One region of the Xanthomonas sp. NCPPB 2250 genome, then DNA from elsewhere that is predicted to be linked to it. Evidence: predicted binding sites of a transcription regulator. Region 1 holds the regulator's gene; the other holds the start of a gene.
The links. Region 1 encodes HrcA, which represses chaperone genes, less so after heat shock. Its sites were predicted from a motif close to TTNGCACTCNNNNNNNNNGAGTGCNAA; they were not measured.
Positions count from the first base shown of each region.

Region 2: a site for HrcA is predicted at 2,459-2,485, ahead of rpoH (RNA polymerase sigma factor RpoH). Genes of this name have one in related genera too.

Region 1 is NZ_CM161520.1:2,107,320-2,111,470, reverse strand. Features, by position in the region: gene dnaK (molecular chaperone DnaK) at 1-794, opposite strand, end outside; gene grpE (nucleotide exchange factor GrpE) at 940-1,461, opposite strand; gene hrcA (heat-inducible transcriptional repressor HrcA) at 1,637-2,695, opposite strand; gene recN (DNA repair protein RecN) at 2,807-4,151, shown strand, end outside.
Region 2 is NZ_CM161520.1:765,340-769,490, reverse strand. Features, by position in the region: gene AC1PMG_RS03270 (NAD(P)/FAD-dependent oxidoreductase) at 1-781, shown strand, start outside; gene AC1PMG_RS03265 (trimeric intracellular cation channel family protein) at 839-1,456, shown strand; gene rpoH (RNA polymerase sigma factor RpoH) at 1,570-2,448, opposite strand; gene ung (uracil-DNA glycosylase) at 2,667-3,398, opposite strand; gene AC1PMG_RS03250 (response regulator) at 3,427-4,151, opposite strand, start outside.

The DNA of each region.
Region 1 (4,151 bases):
TTCAGGCGCTGCAGCGCCAGCGGATCCTTGCGCAGGTCGATGCCCTGGTCCTTGTTGAACTCTTCCACCAGGTAGTCGATGACGCGCTTGTCGAAGTCTTCGCCGCCCAGGAAGGTATCGCCGTTGGTGGCCAGCACTTCGAACTGCTTCTCGCCGTCGACGTTGGCGATCTCGATGATCGACACGTCGAAGGTGCCGCCGCCCAGGTCGTACACCGCGATCTTGCGGTCGCCGCCCTGGCCCTTGTCCAGGCCGTAGGCCAGCGCGGCCGCGGTCGGCTCGTTGATGATGCGCTTGACGTCCAGGCCGGCGATGCGGCCAGCGTCCTTGGTCGCCTGGCGCTGGCTGTCGTTGAAGTACGCCGGCACGGTGATGACTGCCTCGGTGACGGTCTCGCCCAGGAACGCCTCGGCGGTCTTCTTCATCTTCTCCAGCACCTGCGCGGAGATTTCCTGCGAGGCCAGCTTGCGCCCGTCGGCGGTGGCCACCCAGGCGTCGCCGTTGTCGTGCTGGACGATGCTGTACGGCACCAGGCCGATGTCCTTCTGGACTTCGGCGTCGGTGAACTTGCGGCCGATCAGGCGCTTGACCGCGTAGAAGGTGTTCTTGGGGTTGGTGACGGCCTGGCGCTTGGCCGAGGCGCCCACCAGCACTTCGCCGTCCTTGGTGTAGGCGACGATCGAAGGCGTGGTGCGGTCACCCTCGGAATTCTCGATGACGCGGGCCTTGCCGCCGTCCATGATCGCCACGCACGAATTGGTCGTGCCCAGGTCGATGCCGATGATCTTGCCCATTGCAATGACTCCTGAAAGGTCGTGTAGCCGGCCAGTGCCGGGATCTGGTTCGGATATAGGGATGGCTGCAGGTCATTCAAGCCATCGCCGCAAATTAGCGTTCCACCGCCGCCGCGCCGGGTTCAGGCGCGGGCGGCCGGCGCGCTCAGTCGTGCTTGGCCACGACCACTAAAGCGGGCCGCAGCAGGCGGTCGTTGAGCAGGTAGCCCTTCTGGAACACCTGGATCACATGCCCCGGGGCCACGCCCTCGGCCTCGGCCTGGCTGATCGCCTGGTGATGCTCGGGGTTGAACGGCTCGCCGGTCGGGTCGAGCAGGGTCAGGCCGTTGTCGGCGGCGACCTTGAGCAACTGCTTGTAGGTCAGCTCCAGGCCGTCGCGCAGCGGGCTGGGCTCGCTGCCGGCGGCGGTCAACCCCGCGTCCAGACTGTCGAACACCGGCAGCAGGTCGCCGAGCAGGCGCTCGTTGGCGAACTTGCGCGCCTGCTCCACGTCGCGGGCAATGCGCTTGCGCTGGTTCTCCAGGTCGGCCCGCTCGCGCAGGGCGTCGGCCTTGACCAGGGCCAGTTCGCTGCGCAGCGTCTCGATCTCCGCCTGCAGCGGATCGGTCGAGGGCTGCTGCGCCTCGGTCAGGTGTTCGGAATCGAATTCGGGGTGCTCTTGCGTCATGTCCGTATCCCTGGCGGGGTACGTCCCGCCTTACCGGACCACCTATGTGGGCGGCGCGGGCGGATTCAAGTGAGGCTGGGATTGGGGATTCGGGATTGGGGATTGGAGATTCGCCCGGGCGCGGCGGGATGGCCTGCTGGCGGATGAGGCGGCGGCGCTTCGACCAGCGCTGCGCTCAGCGATCGCCGGGTGGGGATGGATCCAGGCGGGCGCCGAGGACGTCGGCGGCTGTCTGGACCAGGGGGATGACCCGGTCGTAGTCCATGCGCTTGGGGCCGATCACGCCGAGCACGCCCAGCACCTGGCCGCCGGCCATGTACGGGGCGGTCACCAGCGACACGCTCTCCAGCGGCACCATGCCGGTCTCCTCGCCGATGAAGATGCGCACGCCAGGCGCGCGGATGGTGCGTTCAAGCAGCTGCAGGATCTCACGCTTGCTGGCGAAGACCTCGAACAGTTCGCGCAGCCGCTCCAGGTCCGACAGGCCCTGCACACCCATCAACTTGGTCTGCCCGGCCAGCACCATGTCGTCGCCGGCCGGCGCCAGCGCCTGCTCGGCCAGTTCGACGCTGTGCGCCAGCAACTGCTCCATCTCGTCGCGCGCATGGCGCAGGTCGCGCAGCAGGCTGGCGCGGATGTCGGCCAGCGCGCGCCCGGCGAAATGCCGGTTCAGATAGTTGGCCACCCGCTCCAGCTCGCCCGGCTCGTAGGCCTTGCGCGGCTCGATGACCCGGTTCTGCACTTCGTTGTCGGCGAACACCAGAATCGCCAGCACCCGCCGCGCGTCCAGCGGCACGAAGTCGATGTGCCGGAACGCGAACTGCTCGCGCTTGGGCGCGCTGACCACGCCGACGAAGTGGGTCATCGCCGACAGCAGCTCCGAAGCGCTGCCCAGCAAGGCCTGGGTGCCGGCGGCATTGGCCATCTCCGCACGCAGTCGTGCCACCTCGCCTTCGGCCGGCGGGCGCATCTGCACCAGGCTGTCGACGAACACCCGGTAGCCGGTGGCGGTGGGCACGCGTCCGGCCGAGGTGTGCGGCGAGCTCAGCAGCCCGGCGTCCTCCAGGTCGGCCAGGATGTTGCGGATCGTCGCCGGGCTCACGTCCAGCCCGGCATGGCGGGCCAGGGTCTGCGAGCCGACCGGCTCGCCGTCGCGGATGTAGCGCGAGATCAGCGTGCGCAGCAGCTGACGGGCACGCGGATCGAGGCTGGAATGGACCGGGGAAGCGCGCATGGAATCAACCCGTGAGACTGGTCCTTAGATAATGTCTGCACGCCGGCTTGGCAAGTCATTGGCCCACCTACCCGCGCATGCTAGCGTTGCGCGGCCCCGGATGCAGACCCCATGCTCAGACATCTTTCGATCAAGGATTTCGCCGTCGTACGCGGCACCGAACTGGAATTCGGCCCCGGCATGACCGTGGTGTCCGGCGAAACCGGCGCCGGCAAGTCGCTGATGGTGGACGCGCTCGGCTTCCTGTCCGGGTTGCGCGCCGACAGCGGCGTGGTCCGCCACGGCGCCGACCGCGCCGAGCTGTCGGCCGAGTTCGTCGCCCCCGCCCAGGCCCGCGCCTGGCTGCGCGAGAACGAACTCGACGACGAAGACCACTGCCAGCTGCGGCGGGTGATCCGCGCCGACGGCGGCTCGCGCGCCTGGATCAACGGGCGCCCGGTGACCCTGTCGCAACTGGCGGAGCTGGCCGGCCACCTGGTCGAGATCCACGGCCAGCACGAACACCAGGCCCTGCTCTCGCGCGGCAGCCAGCTCGGCCTGCTCGACGCCTATGCCCGCAACGACGCCGAGCGCGCCGCGGTGCGCGCCGCCGCCGCCCGCTGGCAGGGTCTGCTCAGCGAGCGCGAGACCCTGCTCGCGCAGGGCGACGTCAGCGACCGCATCGGTTTCCTGCAGCACCAGTTGGCCGAACTGCAGCGCGAGGACCTGGACCCGGCGGCGATCGCCGCCCTGGACGCCAACCACCGCCGCCAGGCCCACGCCGCCGCACTGATCGGCGCCTGCGAAGGCGCGGCGCAGCGGCTCAACGGCGACGAGGCGCCGGCGGTGCTGGATCTGCTGCAGCAGACCCGCCACGAACTTGGCAAGGTCGGCGAGTACGACCCGCGCCTGGCCGAAGTACAGGCGCTGATCGACAGCGCCAGCATCCAGTTGGAGGAAGCGCTGGCGCTGATCGACCGGGTCCGCGACGACTTGGACGCCGACCCGGCGCAGTTCGACGAGATGGAGCGCAAGCTCGGCCGCCTGCACGACCTGGCGCGCAAGCACCGCATCGGCGTGGACGCGCTGGCCGACCACCGCGACGCCCTGCTCGCCGAAGTGGAGAGCCTGCGCGGCGCCGGCGAGCGGCTGGACGTGCTCGACGCCGAGATCGCCCAGGCCACCCAGGCTTGGCGCGACGCCGCGGCCGCACTGACCGCCACCCGCGACCGTGGCGCGCAAGCGCTGTCGCACGACACCACCGCCCTGATCGGCGAACTGGGCATGGGCGGCGGCCGCTTCCTGATCCAGCTTGAGCCGCACGACACCGAACGGCCGGACCCGGCCGGCGCCGAGCGGGTCGAGTTCCTGGTCGCCGCCAACGCCGGGCAGCCGCCGCGCGCGCTGCGCAAGGTCGCCTCCGGCGGCGAACTGTCGCGCATCTCGCTGGCGATCGAGGTCGCCGCGCTGGGCCTGG
Region 2 (4,151 bases), 1.3 Mb from region 1:
CGGCACCCTGGCCGAGATCGCGCGGCACACGCTCAAGCACGAGTTCCGCCGCATCGACCCGGCCGAGGCGCGGGTGCGGCTGATCGAGGCCGGCCCGCGGGTGCTGTCCTCGTTCCCCGAACACCTCTCGGCCAAGGCGCAGAAGCAGTTGGAGAAGCTCGGCGTGGAAGTGCTGACCGGGGTGCCGGTCGCCGAGATCGACGCCCATGGCTACCGCCTCGGCAGCACCTTCGTACCGGCGCGCACCGTGGTCTGGGCCGCCGGCGTGGCCGCCTCGCCGCTGGCCAAGACGCTGCAGACGCCGCTGGACCGCAGCGGCCGCGTGCAGGTGCAGCCGGATTTGAGCGTGCCCGGCCATCCGGAGCTGTTCGTGGCCGGCGACCTGGCCGCGCTGCAGCAGGCCGACGGCCGCCCGGTTCCCGGCGTGGCGCCGGCCGCCAAGCAGATGGGCCGGCACGTCGCCGACACCCTGCGCCGGCGGCTGCGCGGCGACACCGCCAGCGTGCCGTTCCGCTATGCCGACTACGGCAACCTGGCCACCATCGGGCGCATGGCCGCGATCGTGCACCTGGGCCGGCTGCAGCTCTCCGGGGTGCTGGCCTGGTGGTTCTGGCTGGCCGCGCACGTGTTCTTCCTGATCGGCTTCCGCAACCGCGTGGTGGTGCTGCTCAACTGGGCATGGGCGTACTGGAGCTACCAGCGCGCCGCGCGCATCATCCTCGGCGACCCGCCCGCGGCGGAGGACACGCAGGCGCAGCCGGCACCGCCCGTGGACAGGTGACACTGCAAGGCCGGGCTGCGATCCTAGCCGGCCTTTTTGCTGCAGCGCAGTGCCGTTTTGGCCACCTTCCTGTTCCTGCTCGACCTGCTGGGCACCTTCGTGTTCGCGATCAGCGGCGCCACCGTCGGCGTGCGCCATCGCCTGGACCTGTTCGGGGTGCTGGTGCTGTCGTGCGCGGCCGCGGTCTCCGGCGGCATCGCCCGCGACGTGCTGATCGGCGCCACCCCGCCGGCGGCGCTGGCCGACGTGCGCTATCTCGGCGTGGCCTGCCTGGCCGGGCTGCTGGCCTTCTACCGCCACCACACGGTCGAGCGCCTGCGCAATCCGGTGCAGATCTTCGACGCGATGGGCCTGGCGCTGTTCGCGGTCTACGGCACCAGCAAGGCGCTGGCGTTCGGCCTGGGCCCGCTCAGCGCGCCGCTGCTGGGCATGCTCAGCGGCATCGGCGGCGGCATCGTCCGCGACCTGCTGGTGGCGCGCACGCCGGTGGTGCTGCAAGCCGAGCTGTACGCGGTGGCGGCACTGCTCGGCGGCGGCGTGGTGGCCGCGGCGCAGGTGCTGCACCTGCCGCAGCCCTGGGGCCTGGCGGTGGGTGCGGTGCTGTGTTTCGGCCTGCGCTTCATGGCGATCCGCTACGGCTGGCACCTGCCGGTGGCGCGTCCGCCGGAGTCGTGATCCAGCGGCGTGCGGATGGGCTTCCGCAGCCGGCCATCGCCGCCGCCCAGGACAAAAAAAGGCCCGGCAATGCCGGGCCTTTTCGCGCGTTGCAATGGCTCGCCGCAAGCGACTCAGGCGACGAACAGCGCCTTCATCTTCTTCAGCGCGTTCGCCTCGATCTGGCGGATGCGCTCGGCCGATACGCCGTACTCGTCGGCCAGTTCCTGCAGGGTGATCTTGCTGTCGGCATCCAGCCAGCGGCGCTTGATGATGTCGCGCGAACGCGCATCCAGTTCCGCCAGGCCTTCGCGCAGCAGCTGCAGCTGGTTGCCCTCGCTGTCGGCGCGTTCGTAGGCCTGCGAGGGATCTTCCTCGTTGGCCATCAGATACGCGGCCGGCGACGGCGGCGCGTGGTCGTCGTCCTCGTCGGACGGCGCATCGAAACCGATGTCGCGACCGGACAGGCGCGACTCCATCTCCAGCACCTCGCGCTCGGACACGTTGAGGTCCTTGGCCACCGCGGTGACCTCGGCCGCGTTCATCCAGCCCAGGCGGGTCTTGGACTTGCGCAGGTTGAAGAACAGCTTGCGCTGCGCCTTGGTCGTGGCGACCTTGACGATGCGCCAGTTCTTCAGGATGTACTCGTGCATTTCGGCACGGATCCAGTGCACCGCGAAGCTGACCAGGCGCACGCCCATGTCCGGGTCGAAGCGCTTGACCGCCTTCATCAGGCCGATGTTGCCTTCCTGGACCAGGTCGCCCAGCGGCAGGCCGTAGCCGTTGTAGCCGCGGGCCACGTGGACCACGAAGCGCAGGTGGGAATGGACCAGTTCGCGGGCCGCGTCCAGGTCTTCCTGGTCGCGATACCGCACCGCCAGTGCATGTTCCTCGTCGGACGTCAGCACCGGGATCTGATGCACGGCGCCGATATAGGCATCCAGCGAACCGAGCGGACTGGGGATCGGGAGGTTGTTGGCAACCAATGCGTTGGAAGTAAGCGTCTGGCTCATAGGGCTCATCTTAGCAGTCTACTAATTGGACTGCTGGGTACAGTAAAAAGTTCCTGTGTTCTGTTTATGCAACATATGAATCAGGAATGACACTGCATCACAAGCCACTGAAACAATCGGGACGCATCGTCATCCCGTTCTCTGACCGCAAAAGTAGCAGCCGGTTCGCGAAGATGGCGTCCACGCCAGGCGACAGCGTCGCCCTGTCCAACCGCGGTTCAGGCGCCGCCGAGCGCTGCTTCCAGCTCCGCGCGCGGCGGCAGACTCCAGTCGATGGGGGCGGCACCGCGGCGCTTCAAGTACTCGTTGGCCGCGGAAAAATGCTTGCAACCGAGGAAGCCGCGGTGCGCCGACAGCGGCGAGGGGTGCGGCGCCTTGAGCACGCGGTGGCGGCGGGTGTCGATGACCTTGCCCTTGGCCTGTGCGTAGCTGCCCCAGAGCAGGAACACCAGGCCCTCGCGCTCGCGGTTGAGGGTCTCCACGACGTGGTCGGTGAAGCCCTCCCAGCCCTTGCCCTGGTGCGCGCCGGCACGGCCTTCCTCCACCGTCAGCACCGCGTTGAGCAGCAACACGCCGCGCTGCGCCCAGGGCAGCAGGCAGCCATGATCGGGACGGCGGATACCCAGGTCGTCCTCGATCTCTTTATAGATGTTCAGCAGCGACGGCGGCACCGGCACCCCCGGCAGCACCGAGAAGCACAGCCCGTGCGCCTGGCCGTAGCCGTGGTACGGGTCCTGGCCGAGGATCACCACCTCCACCTTTTCGAACGGGGTGGCGTCGAAGGCGGCGAAGATCTGCCGCCCCGGCGGGAACACCCGCGCGCCGGCGGCCTTGCGCTGGCGCAGGAAGGTGGCCAGCTCGCGCATCTCCGGGCGCAGCAGCCAGTCGCCGACCTGCGCCTTCCACGACGGCTCCAGCTGGATCCGGCTTTCGTCTTCGTTGTTGCTCATCGCTTCCAGGCTCGGGACATCACATCGGTCAGAAGGTCACCGCGATCTCGTCGAGCCGCGCCAGGCGCAACTGGAACAGCACCTTGGTGACCAGCAGGCGCTCCTCGATCGGTTTCTGCACCAGGTCGTTGGCGCCGGCGCGCAGCAGCTCGGACTGGGTGTGCGGGTTGCTGTCGCCGGTCATCACCAGCACCGGCATGCGCCGCTTGCCGTAGGCGAAGTCGACGCGGATGCGCTGGACCACGTCGCGGCCGTTGAGCTCGCCCTTGAGGGTGACGTCGGTCAGCACCAGATCGATGCGGCGGGTGGTGCGGCCCAGCGACTCGGCGGTCAGCAACGCGAACGCGTCCTCGGCGCTGAGCACGTGCACCACGTGCAGCTGCTGGCGTTCCAGCATGCGCTTGGTGGCTTCGGCCACCACCCGGCTGTCCTCGACGTAGAGCACGGTGGCGCCGGCCACCGGCTGCGGCTGCACGTAGCCGCGGATGAAGGTGGCCAGCGCCTCGTGGCCGAGCGCCTTGTCGAAGTAATCGGTGACGTACTCGGTGAAGCGGCGCTCGACCAGGTGCTGCTGGGCGTCGCCGGAGACCACGATCACCGGCACATAGGCCTGGCCGGCGGCCTCGCGCACGCTGCGCGCCAGGGTCAGGCCGTCGCCGTCGGGCAGCCCCAGCGAGGTGGTGACCAGGTCGACCGGGCCGGCCTCCAGCGCGGCGCGCGCCTCGGCGATGCTGGCGCAGCCGACCACGGTCA